Pelobacter seleniigenes DSM 18267: one gene and its partner. The protein of the gene in region 2 interacts with the protein of the main gene of each other region in a pairwise test. Links are inferred from orthologs where the notes say so. Each region holds a gene or a part of one and is shown on either strand. Other genes may lie near its edges.

The links.
Region 1: the proteins of secG (region 2) and secA interact in binary tests that used the Escherichia coli proteins (3 or more experiments, as listed by UniProt). The link is inferred for Pelobacter seleniigenes DSM 18267 from one-to-one orthologs.

The regions. Positions count from the first base shown.
Region 1 is NZ_JOMG01000004.1:271,971-280,570, forward strand. The notes cover bases 1,895-5,167. They hold secA (preprotein translocase subunit SecA), read left to right. Parts: upstream 1,895-2,276; coding sequence 2,277-4,967; downstream 4,968-5,167. Other genes in these bases: N909_RS26080 (M23 family metallopeptidase), read left to right, coding at 1,895-1,992; N909_RS0118175 (response regulator), read left to right, coding at 4,996-5,167. Outside these bases: DNA repair protein RecN, read left to right, coding at 1-202; N909_RS0118155 (N-acetyltransferase), read left to right, coding at 229-684; N909_RS0118160 (hypothetical protein), read left to right, coding at 739-1,122; more of N909_RS26080, read left to right, coding at 1,126-1,894; more of N909_RS0118175, read left to right, coding at 5,168-6,711; bifunctional glutamate N-acetyltransferase/amino-acid acetyltransferase ArgJ, read left to right, coding at 6,704-7,891; deoC (deoxyribose-phosphate aldolase), read left to right, coding at 7,891-8,562; N909_RS0118190 (phosphopentomutase), read left to right, coding at 8,555-8,600. UniProt on the Escherichia coli protein: Required for protein export, interacts with the SecYEG preprotein conducting channel.
Region 2 is NZ_JOMG01000005.1:367,124-375,183, forward strand. Bases 2,569-5,301 are described here. They hold secG (preprotein translocase subunit SecG), read right to left. Parts: upstream 4,235-5,301; coding sequence 3,902-4,234; downstream 2,569-3,901. Other genes in these bases: N909_RS0122920 (DUF4388 domain-containing protein), read right to left, coding at 2,569-3,244; glgP (alpha-glucan family phosphorylase), read right to left, coding at 4,337-5,301. In the rest of the region: N909_RS0122910 (L-threonylcarbamoyladenylate synthase), read left to right, coding at 1-237; N909_RS0122915 (type IV pilus twitching motility protein PilT), read right to left, coding at 350-1,420; more of N909_RS0122920, read right to left, coding at 1,430-2,568; more of glgP, read right to left, coding at 5,302-6,052; N909_RS24990 (PAS domain S-box protein), read left to right, coding at 6,195-8,060. UniProt on the Escherichia coli protein: Subunit of the protein translocation channel SecYEG. Overexpression of some hybrid proteins has been thought to jam the protein secretion apparatus resulting in cell death; while this may be true it also results in FtsH-mediated degradation of SecY.

The DNA of each region.
Region 1 (8,600 bases), on a different replicon or contig from region 2:
GGTCGCTGCTTTTGCCGATCAGCATTACCAGGTGCTGAAAAAATCGGATGCAAAGCGCACGACAACCGAACTGCAGTTGCTCGGTGCAGATGCCCGAGTGGCGGAAATGGCCCGGATGCTGGCTGGCGCCCAGGTCGGTGAACAGACCCTCAACCATGCCCGCGAACTGATCAGCCGATCACGTGCGCTGGTCGAACAATGACCAAGTTGAATGTGGAGATAGAATAGATGATCCGCCATGCTCGGATACCGGATGCCCGTGCCATCCATCAGTTGCTGTTGGCTTTTGCCAAAGATGGTCAGTTGCTGGGCCGGTCTTTGGCCGATATTTACGATGCGATCCGGGATTTTTACGTTTTTGAACAGGATGGCCAGCTTCTTGGTACCGGGGCTCTGGCCATCTGTTGGGAAGACCTGGCTGAAATTCGTTCCCTGGCCGTGGTGCAGGGACGACAAGGCCAGGGGATCGGCCGGAAGATTGTCGAAGCCTGTCTGGCTGAAGCCGCCGACCTTGGTTTGAAAAGAGTTTTCGCCCTGACCTATCAGCCTGAGTTTTTCAAGCGGATGGGGTTTGCTGACATCGAAAAATCCGAATTGCCGCAGAAGGTTTGGGGGGATTGTATCAAGTGCGTAAAATTCCCGGATTGCGATGAATATGCGCTGGCGATAAATCTATTGGATTAGCAGCGCTTTTATGTTATTAGTTGTTTGTAATTTTTAAGCAGGAGCCATTATTCGGTGTTTGAAGAGCCTTTTAAAAAGTGCGGCAGCTGTGGTGTCAGTTGGCCGACAAGGGTCGCTTTTGTCAGTGATCCCCAGGTTCTTCTGGTGGGTTACCAGCCGAATTTTGTTTTTTTGGAAAAGGGTCTGTTCCTGTTTAACCATACCTGCGAAAGCACCCTCTCCATCAATGTGGCGGCTTTTTCCGACCTCTATGACGGCCCCATGTTTGTGGAGAAAAGAACCGGTCAGCCGGGCTGTCCCGGCTACTGTCTGCACCGCACTGAACTGCGACCCTGTCCGGAACAATGTGAATGTGCCTATGTCAGGCATGTTCTCGACTACCTGCAGCATGTCCCGAAGCTAGCCGCTCCGGGAGTGGTCGAGGGAGAAATGGAATAGGTTTTGGCGAAGCGCTTTTCTGTCATACTGCTGTCCGAGGACGGTACTCAACTGAAGCACCTGCACGTGCGCAAGGGCCTGTTCTCCTGCGGTGTCGGTTTTGCTGTGGTTGCGCTCGGGCTGCTGGGTTTTTTCGCCTATAACTACTTCACCGCCACCATCGACCGGGCGGAGCTGTTTCGCCTGCGGGCGGAAAACAGTGAACAGCGCCAGAACCTGCAGCGTCTTGTCGTTGATCTTAACGAACTGCATGCCGATCTGGACAACCTCGCCACAACCGAGGCGCGGGTGCGTCAGCTGGCCAGCCTTGACGCCGAACCGGAGGGGCTTCCCGTTGCTGTCGGTGGTTTGCCGGATGCTGACCAGGTCGAAAGCGTGAGCGATATTCAACGGCAGATCAACAAGCTGCAGATAGAAATTGAACTGCGGCGGCAGAGTCAGGAAGATGCCCGCAATCTGCTCAACGATGAGGTCTCCCTCAGCCGGGCAACCCCCGAAGGCTGGCCGGCCAAAGGCTGGCTGACCTCCTATTTCGGTAAACGCAAATCACCTTTCACCGGGCGGATGGCCATGCACGAAGGACTCGATATCGCGGCTAACGTCGGTACACCGGTCTTTGCAACCGCCGACGGTGTGGTGGCCCGGGTGGCTTATACGCCGGGCTACGGCAAAATTCTGGTGATTGATCACGGCTACGGGTATCAAACCATTTTTGGCCATAATTCCAAAATCCTGGTCAAAGCCGGGCAACGAATCAAGCGTGGAGAGAAGGTCTCTCTGGTCGGCAATACCGGGCGGTCCACCGGACCCCACCTGCACTACGAATTGCGTTTGAACGGAATCCCCATTGATCCGCGTCAGACCCTCTGACTTCGGTCTGCGGCTCGGCAGTGACCGGTCCGCTCTTCCTTCGCGCAGTTCTTTTCTCATATCGGCTCAGCAGGCTGCCTGCAACGCCTGATAATCTAAGCGTTTTAGCATTTCATTAATACTTGTGAGCCCTTCTTCCACTGTGATACTATGCCGTCCGGTGTGCTGTTATCGGCCGCATTGTGTTTGTCCGGATACCCCGAATGAATACCGCTCGTCTTGTTAACCAAAGCTGATTCATGGAGAGCTGGCTGTCTCCAGGAATTTCGGAGTTTTATAAAGCAATGATTGGTAGTCTTGTAAAGAAAATTGTCGGCAGTAAAAACGAGAGAGACCTGAAAAAACTACAGCCCGCAGTGCAGAAGATTAACGACCTGGAAGCGGATTTTGAAAAACTCAGTGATGCAGAGCTGCAAGCTAAGACAGAACATTTTCGTGGTCGACTGACCGCGGGAGAAACCCTTGATGATTTGCTCCCGGAAGCTTTTGCCGTGGTGCGCGAAGCCAGTAAGCGGGTGCTCGGTCTGCGTCATTTCGATGTCCAGTTGATCGGCGGGATGGTTCTGAATTCCGGCAAAATAGCCGAGATGAAAACCGGTGAGGGAAAGACCCTGATGGCCACCTTGCCCATTTACCTGAACGCCCTCAGTGGCAAAGGGGTGCATGTCGTCACGGTCAACGATTACCTGGCCAAGCGTGACGCCGAATGGATGGGCAATGTCTACCGTTTTCTCGGCCTGACGGTCGACTGCGTGGTCCACGGCTTGTCGGACAGTCAGCGCAAATTGGCCTATGCCGCGGATATCACCTACGGGACCAACAACGAATTCGGGTTTGATTATCTGCGCGACAACATGAAGTTTGACCTGGCCGAATATGTTCAGCGCGACCTGCATTATGCGATTGTCGATGAGGTCGACTCGATCCTGATCGATGAAGCCAGGACTCCGTTGATTATTTCGGGGCCGAGCGAAGCCTCCAGTGAGCTTTATTTCACCGTCGACAGGATCATTCCGAAGCTGGAAAAAGGTGAAGTCATCGAGGAGCGCGACGGGAAAATCGGCCAGACCGTCAAACACTATACCGGTGATTACACGGTCGATGAAAAAGCCAAGTCATCGTCCCTGACCGAAGAGGGGGTCAGTAAGGTCGAAAAGCTGCTCAATGTGAGCAATCTCTACGAACCGCGCAATATCGAACTGCTACACCATGTTAATCAGGCTCTCAAGGCCCACGCCCTGTTCAAAAAAGACGTCGATTACGTCGTCAAAGACGGCGAAGTCCAGATCGTCGATGAATTCACCGGGCGGCTGATGCCGGGCCGGCGCTGGAGTGACGGCCTCCACCAGGCCGTTGAAGCCAAAGAAGGGGTCAAGATCGCCAGCGAAAATCAGACCCTGGCCACGATTACCTTCCAGAATTACTTCCGCATGTACGACAAACTGGCCGGCATGACCGGTACTGCGGAGACCGAAGCGACCGAATTCCGGGAAATCTACGGGCTCGACGTGGTTGTCATCCCGACCAACCGACCGATGCAGCGCCAGGACAATGCTGATGTTATCTACAAAACCGAGAAGGAAAAATTCCTTGCGGTTATCGAGGACATCATCGAATGCCATAAGCAGGGGCAGCCGGTCCTGGTCGGCACCATCAGCATCGATAAGTCCGAGGTGCTGTCGGCCCTGCTCAAAAAACGGGGCGTCCCCCATAACGTGCTGAACGCCAAGCAGCACGAAAGAGAAGCGTTTATCGTCGCCCAGGCCGGGCGCAAGGGATCGGTGACCATTGCCACCAACATGGCCGGCCGGGGAACCGATATCGTCCTCGGCGGCAACCCGGAGATGATGGCCCGTAGCGAAGCGGCTGCAGCGGAAGATCCCGAAGCGCGTTTTGTCGAGTTGCTGCCGGAATACCAGCAACGCTGCAAACAGGAGAAAGAAGATGTTCTGGCCGCCGGGGGGCTCTACATCCTCGGGACCGAGCGGCATGAATCACGGCGTATCGACAATCAGTTAAGAGGGCGTTCCGGTCGGCAGGGGGATCCGGGCAAGAGCCGTTTTTATCTGAGTCTGGAAGATGACCTGCTGCGGATTTTCGGTTCCCAGCGGGTGGCCTTTGTGATGGATAAACTGAAAATTCCCGAAGGCGAACCTATTGAACATGGAATCATCAGCAAGGCGATCGAAAATGCGCAGAAGAAAGTCGAAGGGCATAACTTCGATATTCGTAAGCACCTGATCGAATATGATGATGTCATGAATAAGCAGCGCGAAGTCATCTATACCCAGCGTCGGGAAGTCCTGGCCGGCGAAGATCTGCACGGGACTTACCATGGGATTATCGATGAAACGGTTGAAGACATGATCGCGTCCTTCTGTCCTGAGAAAACTCCGGGATCGGAATGGGACTGGAAACGGTTGACTGAAGACTTCATTAATCAGTTCAATTTCATGCCCGATTTCAGTGCTATCGATCGTACTACCTGTCGTCACGAAGAGTTGGATGCTTCTTTCAAGGAGCAGGCCAGGAGGCGCCTGCAGGAAAAGGAAGAGGACTTTACCCCGCCGGTGATGCTGCAACTGATGCGGATTCTGCTGCTACAAACCATCGATTCGCAGTGGAAAGACCATCTGCTGTCCATTGATCATCTCAAAGAGGGGATCGGCCTGCGCGGTTATGGCCAGAAAAATCCCAAAGAAGAATACAAGCGTGAAGCCTATGGTCTGTTCATGGAGATGATGGGGCGGGTACGGGCCGAAGTCCTGCAGAAAATGTTCAGAATCCAGCTGGCCAGAGAAGAAGATGTGGAGCAGATGGAAGCCGAACAGAAGCGCCAGAAAATTTCCCTGAATAAGGTTGGCGGTGAGGAACAGAGCAAAAAACCGACCGTACGTGATGAGGACAAGGTCGGCAGGAACGATCCTTGCCCCTGTGGGAGCGGTAAAAAATATAAAAAGTGTTGTGGGCGTTGATTTTTTGGTTTGAATCGAGATGGAGGCAATGACGGAAATTCATGAGCAAAAAAAACCGGCCATTCTGCTGATTGATGATGTTCCGTTGATCCTGGATCTGCTGGAAGATATTCTGGAGAGTCTGGAATATCCGATTTTGCGCCTTGAAACAGGCCTTCCGGCAATGCAGGTCCTGGACCGGGAAGATATTGCCCTGGTTTTTTGCGATGTTTCCCTGCCTGATATCAGCGGGGTGGATGTCTTGCGGATGATCAAGCAGCACACGCCGGAAATCCAGGTCGTGATGATTTCCGGGCAGCAGGATTTTAATGTCGCCCGGCAGGTGTTGCGTGAACGCGCTCTGGATTATCTGGTCAAGCCGTTTGATCATACCGAAGTTCTGACTGTGGCGCGGCAGGGGCTGGCTTCTTATTATCAGGCTGTTCATCAGGAGCAGGTCCGGATTGAGGCCCAGCGGCGCATGGCCGATCTGGTGCTCCTGAAAAAGGTCGGTGAAACAGCGAGTTCCGGTAACGATTTGCAGGAACTGTTTGACCAGATCCTCGACTCGATTGTCCATTCCGCTGAAGTCGAAGTTGCTTCTTTGATGTTGCTTCAGAATGACGGTTGTCTGCATATTGCTTCGTCCTGCGGTATCCCCGATCAGATTGTCAATACCACCCGGGTCGCCTCCGGGGAAGGCGTCTCCGGGCACGTGCTGGCCACCGGGGAGCCGGTGTTGCTGACCAATATTGATCAGGACAGCCGCTTTGTCAGCATGTCCGGCGGGAAAAAGTACAAAAACCAATCGCTGCTTTCGGTGCCGATCTATGTCCGGGAAGAACTGGTCGGGGTCATCAATGTCAATAACAAGAAATCCGGACAGCCGTTTGATCTCGAAGACCAGAACCTGCTGGTGGCGATTGCCAACCAGGTTGCCCTGGCCATGGAAAACTTTGAGCTGATCAACAGTCTGCGCCAACAGGCGCTGGTGCTTGAGCGTACCAATGCCGATCTGGTCAGGATGAACCGGGCCAGAACTCGTCTGGTCTGTAACCTGTCTCACGAGCTGAAAACTCCCCTCACTTCAATCATGGGTTATATCGACCTGACCCTGTCATTTTTCAATAAACTTGGTGAAGCGGAGATCAGGGACAATCTGAGTCAGGTTCAAGATGAGGGGAAACGCCTGGAACGGTTGATTACCGGGATGCTGCGACTGTTTTCCATTGAGTCTGAACGGGAAATCTGGCGCTGGAAATCCTTTGGAGTTCCCTGGCCCATTGCCGATGCCTTCCAGTTGTACCGGGCCAAAATGAATGAACGTGGTCTGCTGACGGAAATCGATATCGAAGACGATCTGCCGGAGATCTACGGGGACCAGGAAAAGTTCAGTATGGCGTTCAACTGCTTGATTGATAACGCTGTCAAGTTCAACCGTGACGGTGGGAAAGTCAGTGTAAAAGCGGCGGCGCGAACTTTTGAGGATCTTGAATATGTCTGTCTGCAGGTTTTCAACGAGGGGCAGGCCGTGCCGTTGGATGCCCATGAGACGATTTTCAGTTCCTACACCCAGCTTGGCGATATCGATACGGAAAAGCCCCACGGGGTAGGGATCGGCCTGGCGCTGGTCAAAGTTGTCGTCGACCGCATGCTGGGGGATATCTATCTGGAAGAAGTGGCCGGGGAGGGGACCTGTTTTGGGCTCCTGCTGCCGACTGAGCAAACTTATAATATACGGAAAGAAAAGGTTGACAATGAGTGATATCGATATCCCGACCGGATTCAGGTTTGCGGGAATTGCTAGTGGCATCAAAAAAGCGGGCAAACTGGATCTTGCGCTGATCGTATCTGATCAACCGGCCACCTGTGCCGGCGTTTTTACCCGCAATAAAGTCGTGGCCGCGCCGGTGTTGTTGACCCGGCCGAAAGTTGCCGCAGGGCAATGTCAGGCGATACTGGTCAATAGCGGTAATGCCAACGCCTGCACCGGGGCTCCGGGCGAAGAGGTGGCCAGGACCACGGCCGGCCTGGTGGCCGCGGCAATGAATATTTCCGAAGATTTGGTTGCGCTGGCTTCAACCGGGGTCATCGGTGTGCCGTTGCCGATCGAGCCTTTTCAGCAGGGGCTTCCTGCGTTGGTTGGTGCACTGAAAAATGATCAGCCCGAAGTGGTCGCCAAAGCGATTATGACCACCGATGCGTTCAGTAAAATGGCTTCTGCAAAACAGGACGCCCCGGAATACCGGCTTCTCGGCATGGCCAAAGGGGCCGGGATGATCCACCCGAACATGGCGACCATGCTCGGCTTTGTGCTGACCGATGCCCGGGTTGAGCCAGAGTTTCTGCGCACGGCTTTGCGCACGGCCGTGGATCGGAGTTTTAACTGCATCACCGTCGATGGGGACACCTCGACCAACGATACGGTTTTGCTGCTTGCTAACGGGGAGGCCGGTGGGCCCGAAATCAAGGCAGGAAGTGCCGAGGGAGAGGTCTTTTTAGCTCATCTGGAACGGGTTCTCCTTGATCTGGCCAAAATGATCGTTCGCGATGGTGAAGGGGGGACCAAGCTGGTGCGGGTAAGGGTTGTCGGCGCTGTCGATGAGGACTCCGCCCGGACGGCGGCGCGTTCGGTTGCCACATCGTCCTTGGTGAAGACCGCTTTTTTCGGCGAAGATGCCAACTGGGGGCGCATCATTGCCGCGGTCGGGTACTCCGGGATCGATGTCGACCCGAATCGGATCGATATCGATTTCAATGCCGTTGCCGTGACCAGGAACGGTCTGTCGACCGGCCCAGCGCTGGAGGCGGAAGCGAGTGAGGTTCTCAAGCTTGATGAGTTCACCGTTACCATTGATCTGCATCAAGGGGCTGCCGAATTCAGTTACTATACGTCCGATCTGACCTATGATTATGTCAAGATCAATGCCGATTATCGGAGCTGATGGACCTGCTGTCAAATCCTGCCGCATTGATTGATCAGACCCTGTTGCTGCCGACCGCGACCGCCGGGCAGATCGAAGCTCTTTGTGAAGAGGCTGTCGAATACGGGTTTGCGACAGTCTGCATCCCCCCGGTATTTGTCCCTCTTGCCGCCGATCGTCTGTATGGTTCAACCGTCGGGGTCTGTTCCGTGGTTGGTTTTCCGTGTGGCTATAACAGTTCGCGGCAAAAGGTTCAGGAAGCCGCCGATCTGGTTGCGGCCGGAGCTGTCGAAGTCGACATGGTGATTGCCCTCGGACCGTTGCTGGAGGGCAGCCTGGCACAGGTCGAAGAAGAGATAGCCCAAGTAGTGCTGGCGGCCCGAGAGGGACGGGTCAAGGTGATTCTGGAATGCTGTTACCTGACCGATCCGTTGATTATGCGGGCGACGGAGGCGGCCGTTCGCGGCGGAGCTGCTTTTGTCAAGACGTCGACCGGTTTCGGTCCGGCCGGGGCTGTTGTTGCTGACGTGCAGGCTATGGTGACCGCCGCCGCCGGCCGGATCAAAGTCAAAGCCGCCGGAGGAATCCGCACATTTGATCAGTATCTGCAGTTCGTTGCTGCCGGTGCTGAGCGGATCGGGACCAGTGCCGGGACATCCATTGTCAAGGAATGGCTGGCGCGCTGTGTTTAAAAGGATTCTGCTCATTGTACTTGACGGAGTCGGAGTCG
Region 2 (8,060 bases):
ATCTGCCAGGCTATTGTTAAGGAACTCGGCCATCCGTTGGTGACCACTTCCGCCAATATTTCCGGAGAACAGACCCCGGCTGACCCCTATGAAATCAATGAACACCTGGGACACCTGGTTGATATGGTTGTTGACGGCGGCATTTCCATGAATGAGGCTTCGACCGTCATTAGTCTGCTTAATGATAGTATCGAAGTTTTGCGACAGGGAAGCGGGGATACCGGTTGGATAGAGTAGCCGCAAGGTTGCGATAACTTCAGCAACAAAACAAGGAAAAATAGTCACTATCCGGAAACGGCCATCAAAGACAGTTGATGGCCGTTTCCTATTGAAAACAGCAGAGCTGAGCTTAAGTAAAGGTGAGTTTTCGCTCCAGGTCCATTGAGGTCGAAACCCGTTTGGCTTCCCGAACCGTAATCAGGCCTTTCTTACACAATTGAATCAAATGCTGATCCATTGACTGCATCTGGTACTGGGCACTGCCTTTTTCAATATGACTGCCGATTTCGTCGAGGTTACCTTCACGGATACAGGCCTGAATGGTGGTGGTGGTTCGCATGACTTCCACCACGGGCAGAACCGCTTCCCCACTTTTGTCTTCAATTAACCGGAGAGAGACCGTTGCGACAAGAATGTCCGCCAGTCGCTGCCGGATGATCCCCTGAGTGTCCGGTGGAAAATGGCCGACAATCCGGTTGATAGTCGAAACCGCACTTTGGGTGTGCAAAGTTGAAAATACCAGGTGTCCGGTTTCCGATGCCTTGATACAGGCATCAATAGTTTCAAGGTCCCGCAGCTCACCAACCATGATTACGTCCGGGTCCATGCGCAGCGACGCTTTCAGGGCCGAACTGAAGTTCTGGGTGTCAATGCCGACTTCTCGCTGAATTATGCAGCTTTTTTGCGATTTGAAAAGAAATTCAATCGGGTCTTCGATGGTGATGATGTTATAGGCATATTTTTCGTTAATATGATTGATCATCGATGCCAAGGTCGTGGATTTACCGTTGCCGGTTGGTCCGGTTACCAGCACCAGTCCGTTGGGAGCCTTGACGATCTCGGCCAGGACCCCAGGCAGTTTCAGATCCTGAAACGTGCCTATTTCAGGGGGGATAACCCGCATGACAATGCCGATATTCCCTCTTTGTCGAAAGATACTGACCCGAAACCGTCCACCACTGTTAGCCAAGGCATAAGAGGCATCAAACTCGGAAAAATCTTCGGGCAACTTGCGTTTATTTTTCGCCATGATGGTGGCCGCGATGAACTCAGTGTCCTGCGGCTTCAGATCGGGCAGTTTGGAGCGCAAAAGCTGGCCATGGGCGCGAAAGAAAGGCGGATTGTCAACCTCAAAGTGGATGTCGGAGACGCGTTTTGCAAACGCGATTTCCAGAATCTGGTTGAGGGTTTTGATATCCATGCGGACTCCTTAATGAACAACATCAGGCAATGCAGAATTCTTTAGCTGCTTTCTGAATAATGCGTTTTCCATCGAGATTCCCGCCTGACCGGCAAAGAATTCCAGAAAATCCAGCGAAATATCTTTGGCTTTCTGATGGCCAAAATCTGCATAGGTAACTGTAATGATTCGATCATTGCTTTTCAATGGCAAAAGCAGAATAGTCGGGTCGGCAGGGACGCCGATCTCAGGATAAAGCAGATCCCCCAGCATGTCGTCATCCGAACTGCCAAAAAAACTCTCCCCGCTGCTGATGACCTGTTGAAAAAGCGATTTTTTCCGAATCGGAATCCTGGTTTTCATGGGCGGGGCAGGGCCCGTAGCAAGATCACTGATAATCCCGATACTGCGTTCAGCAATCAGCGCATCACGATCAACAATCAGCGTCAGGCTGCGGGCAAAGAATTCGCCGACAAACTGCAACAGCAACAAGGAAATATCCGGTGCTTTTTTAAGCAGGCGCAGGCTGGACAGGCAGTTGCGCAACTTGGAGAATTGCAGACGCCGTTCTTCATTGAAGCAGCTGCGGATATAGGTGCTGAACGAATTGAGAAATTGGATGGTATCCACTACCGGTGCATCATTTTGCTGTGAAGGGTCTGGGTAAGGGAAAACCGCCCTCATTCCATCATTCAATGATTCCAGTGAAAAAGAATAATCGCCCGGACTAGCCAGTTGAATCAATGAGATATCCGGATGCTGCAGCATCATGCGCGAGCGCAGTTCCATCAGCCCCTGCTTGGTAAAATGTTCTGCCGCCGGGTTAGGGCAGCCGAACACCACAATCGGTTCAAGGATTTTTTTCAGGGTTCGGTCAACAACCCGCTCCAAATCTTCCTCGTCCTCGGGGGCAAAGGCCAGGATACCTTCGCGTTTGCAAACCGTCATAATCGCATGGCGCAAGAACTCGTCATCGCTGTAAAGAATGACCGCCTGCGATCTGACCGCCGGATGAAGGGCCAGTGGTTCGTCCGGCAGGGGCAAGGAGACGCGGGTCAGAAAGTCGACCATGGCATCAGAAAAACTTTCCGAAACAGTTGGCAGGGTGCGGGCAATGACCTGACGGTGAATATCCGCCGGATCGAACGCTTCCAGAACCTGAAATGTGGATGGTTTTTTCCGTTCGATTTTATCGAGATCGGCAAGACCCAGAATATCCTCGGAAACGACAACGTCCTCGCTGGTATACTCTGGCTGTTCTTCCTCAACAACCCCAATTGGAGTAGACCCCTCCAGGTCTTCGCCTTCGTCTATTAATTTGATCTCCCCGGCATGAACCTTCTCATCAAAAATCCGCAGAGCGTCCATCAGCACCATTTGAGTGTCCAGGCTGACGTCCTGCAGGTGAGTGGGGAGATATTGATACTCATCGTTGATGAGAACCGTCTCCGTATCCAGTGTAAAAACCCCACGACTCCAGCTGACCATTTCCACGACAGTCATTTCAATCAGGGTCTCAAGGGCCTTGTAAGCCGAATCCTTGGACAGGCCGCAATGATCGTGCAGGGTCGCAATCAGCGGCTTACGATATTCGCCGGCCAGTTTTTGACTGATCAGAGCTCTTTTAAGGTCGCTCTCGTTGATGATCTTACTTTCGACGAGGATTTTACCGATTTTCAGATCATCACTTGAATGGGTTGCACAAATGATATAACCATCACGAAAAACCAGTTGCCCTTCGCCCTTGCGGCTATAAACATTCAGAGTCCCCGATTTTCTGGTGGAGTGGATCAATTGAATAACATCAACTATCGGCAGTTGTTCCAGTTCACCGGTCAGTGGCATACGATACCTCTTTAATTAGCTAGTTGGCGTCCGGAAACTCCGGATGGCAACGGCTATGTTTTCAGATTGGAAACAAGCAAATTTTCGTTGTGGCAAGGAAATCAAGGGGTTGCGCGGAGGCGTAGTCCTTTACGCCGCACAAGAAAACCCGTAGATTGACACCGCCACAACGAAAAGGGCCGTTTCCGGATGAAAACTAGCTAGCGATTCATGAACTGTCGACATCCCCCCGTAACTACACTTCAATAAAGTTAAAATATATTAAACTCAAAATAGTTAAAAGTTTCAAGTATTATCTAAAAATGTTCCCAATTGTTAATTAAAACAATCAACATAACAGTTGTGTAAAGAAGTACGTTGATCACTCAATAGGGACAGAATATGGATGAAATGTCCACGGTGGGCGCCCGGGAATGGATGGGATGTTTAAGCATCAGGGATAGGGGGGGCAGCAGAGGCTGAATACAAAAAATCCCTGCAGAAGATAAATTCTGCAGGGATTTTTGAGGGCTAACTTTGGTGCCGAAGGCGAGACTCGAACTCGCACGACCAATTGGTCACCACCCCCTCAAGATGGCGTGTCTACCAGTTCCACCACTTCGGCAAGCGGGAAGTATATATACTGAACGTCCTTCCAACTGTCAATAGAGAATTTAATTATTTTTTTTCCGGGGCAACCGGGGTCGGCGCAACCGGAGTTGCAGGAGCTGCCGGAGTCTGTACTGGTGCGGCAACCGAGCTCGGCATAACCGTCTGAGAGGATGCGGAGCCATAAAAATAGGCCAGCGACAGACTGGTCAGCATAAAGATAATGGCAGCACCGGCAGTGATTTTACTCATGAAGTTCCCGCTTGTGGAACCGAACATGGCTTGGCTTCCACCTGCGCCGAACGAAGCGCCTGCCTGCGCTCCTTTACCCATTTGCAGTAGCACGATAACGATCAAGGCAATTGATACGATAATATGCAGGCCAATCAAAACTGTTGTCATGCAATGTCTCCTTGTTGTTTTATTTTGAACCGCCGAAAATTATCACAGTTGTAGTGCTATGAAAAGTTAATTTTCTTCAAACTTTTGTCTTTTTGGCTTCCGTTAGTGAATATAGGCCTCGGTGACATAGCGACGCATCATGACGTGGGTGTTGAAGTAGTAAGCATTTTTACTGATTGCGTTTTTCATTACCGCAATCCAGCCCGCCCGATCCTGGTAAAAAAGCGGGATGATTTTTTGCTCGAGTTTGGAATACATGTCTTCCAGGTCTTCATCCACTCGATTATCTTCAACCCCGACCGTTTCCGGCGGCGGCCCGATGGCCCAACCGGTGATTCCTTCCATATGTCCTTCGATCCACCAACCGTCCAGGACACTGAAGTTGGGCACGCCATTAAGTGCCGCCTTCATGCCGCTGGTTCCTGATGCCTCAAGGGGACGCATGGGGTTGTTGAGCCAGAGATCCACGCCGGGGATGAACTGCCCGGCAATTTCCATATTGTAGTTTTCCAGATAAACCAGGGTCATCTTACCGCGCATTTTTTCGGCGTGCTGAATAATATTGCGAATGACCTGCTTCCCTTCGTTATCCCGGGGATGGGCTTTGCCGCCAAAAACCAGTTGCAATTTACCTGTGCCGATGTCTAGCAACCGGTCCAGGTTTTTAAAAATCAGGTCGCCGCGTTTATAGGTTGCAGCCCGTCTGGCAAAGCCTATGGTCAATTGATCCAGATTGAGGTCAATTCCGGTTTTTTCACGGATATACTGAAAGAATAGCGCCTTTGAGCCACAGTGGGCGTCCCAGATTTCATGGTCTGGGATATGGTCGACCCGGACCAATAATTCTGGTTCGTTAGCCCAGCCCGGCAGATACTCATCGAACAGGTTGACGAAAAAAGGGGAGCACCAGGTAAAAGGATGAATGCCGTTGGTGATCGCATGAATTTTGAACCCTGGAAACAGGCGTTGAGAAATCTCGCCGTGGCGTTTGGCGACACCATTGATGAATTTACTCAGATTCATGGCCAGTAGCGTCATATTCAATTCATTATCGTCTGAATGCTCTTTCAACATCTCGAGGCTGAATTCCGGCGGCATGAGTTTTTCGACCAGTGCGTAATCAAACCGATCATGCCCGGCCGGAACCGGAGTGTGGGTGGTAAAGACGCATTGATTGATAATCTGTTGGACCGCTACAGGGCTCCCGTTTTCGAGAAAAGATTGATCCAGGGGCATTCTGGCGCTATTTAGCAGCTCCACTGTGAGCAGACTCGCATGCCCTTCGTTCATATGATATTTTTTGATGGAAAAATTGAGGGTTCTCAAGATCCGCGCGCCACCGATTCCGAGCACGATCTCCTGTTTTAAGCGCATGGTTTTATCACCGCCGTAGAGATGATCGGTAATGGCCCGATCCCGGTCGTCGTTCCCGGGAATATCGGTATCCAGAAACAGCACCGGAACTTCGCCGCCGGTAGGACTTTTCACGCGATACAGCCAAGCCTGTAATTTAACATCGCGATTTTCGATCGTAATCATGGCTTTTTGTGGCAATAGTTCCATGTGATTTTCAGGAAACCATTCGATATCCGACTCTTGCTGCCAGCCAGTGGTGTCGAATTGCTGCAGGAAATAGCCTTTTCGATACAGCAGGGTTACCGCGACCATGGGTATCTTCAGATCGGCTGCGCTCTTGATCGTATCCCCGGCCAGCACGCCAAGCCCACCGCTATAGGTTGGAATTTCAGCGCTCAGGCCGATCTCCATGGAAAAATAAGCGATACGCTGATCCTGAATATAAAATTTACATGCATCCATGACAGGTTCTCCCGGGCAGCAGTGCATTGATCTATAAAGTTTAACAAATGTGTTTGCATCTACAGGCAGATGTATTAATTTGATAGGCGGTCAGCTTCGAAAATACTCAAATACTTCCCTTCTTTTTTTCGGACTGGATTCAATGGCAATCAATGACAACGAGCAACAATATTATCAATTGTTCCAGGAATTATCCGACCTGGTTTTGATTTGCGAATGTCTGCCGGATGGAACCCCGGGCAGGTATCTCGAAATGAATCGGTCGGCACGCAGCATTCTTGGCTATGACGAGGAGGAGCTGTGTCGTCTCAGCCCATTTGATATCGACAGAACTGCTCTTGAAGACGGCAATGCTTTTGTGCAGATTCTAAATGAACTACAGGCCGCAGGAGAGGCAATTTTCCGAACCGACCTGCTAGGCAAAGACGGATCCTGGGCTCATGTGGAGATCAGTTGTCGCCAAGCCAGTCTGCATGGCAAAATGGTTTATTTGGCTGTTGCTCGCGATGTCAGTCTGAGGAACAAATACGAAGATTCCATTAAAGCCCTGGTGCGGAGTACGGTCGGCCTGACCGGGCAGGAATGCCTTGAGGAAATTGTTAAAAATCTCTGCCTTTGGCTCAATGTCGATGGCGCCTGTATCGGCGTTTTCAATGATAATCAATTACAGATCAGGGCGAGTTATTTTGCCGGGACATGGCAGACTCCTTCCCAGCTGTCGATTTTCGATTCACCATTTTCGGAGCTTCTCCAAGGGCAATTCTGTTTTTATCCGCGGGACGCCGGACTGCTTTTTCCCTCGTTAGACGCTTCTCAGCTGTGCGGGAATGCCTGTTTCATCGGATTTCCTATGCGGGCACACGATGGACGGATTCTGGGCGCTGTCTGCGCATATTCCAAAGAACCATTGCAGCAGGTCGCCCATGTCGAGGAGTTACTGTCAATTATTGCCTCACGGGCCGCGTCGGAATGTGAACGCCTCCACTATGTCCGGGAATTGTCCCATAGTGAAGAAATGCTGCGGACCCTGTTCAATTCCACAGCGGAAGCGATCGTTGGGATAGACCTGGAAGGGAAGGTGGCCTTTTGCAACCCGTCAACGCTACTGTTACTTGGCCATAATGAAGAGGCCGATCTCGTCGGCCAATGTTTCTGGAAACTGATTCAGCCCCCGGGCAAAAGAGATTCATTGGCTGAGCAGCCGGTCCAATGTCCGTTTATTGCGGCCATCGTCAAAGGCAAGAAAATCAGTAGCGAGGATGGCTTTTTTTACCGTAACGACGGGTCCAGGATTCCGGTCGAATATTGGGGACACCCGATGTTCCATGAGCAGCAGCTGGTCGGCGGCGTGGTCACCTTTATTGACATCTCCCGCAGGAAAACCTTGGAAAAGCAGCTGCAGCAGTCGCAACGCATGGAAGCGATCGGCACTCTCACCGGCGGTATTGCCCATGATTTCAACAATATTCTGACCGTTATTTCGGGTTACGTTGGGTTGCTCAAAGCACAGTATGCGGATCATGACAAGCTGCTCTCAAAAATCAGCAAAATTGGCCAGGCCGCAGAGCGCGGTTCCAAGTTAACCCATGGTCTGCTGGCATACAGCCGTAAAAAATCCGAACCATCCACCCCGGTCGATCTTAATCAACTGATTCTCAAAGTGCATGATCTTTTTGGTCAGGTCATTGGAGAAAGAATTCAACATGTTCTGACTCTTGGACAAGACAGAATGGTTGTCCTGGCGGACGCTTCTCAACTCGAGCAGGTGTTGCTGAACCTGGCGACCAATGCTCGTGACGCAATGCCGGACGGCGGGATACTGACTATCAAGACCGAAATTGCTGAAATTGATTCCGCCTTCTGCGATGTCTACGGCTATGGCGAGCCGGGACTCTACGCCCTGGTCAGCGTCATGGACAACGGCATTGGAATTCCTAAAGATTTACAGCAGAAAATTTTTGATCCGTTTTTTACGACCAAGGATACAGGCAAGGGGACTGGGCTTGGA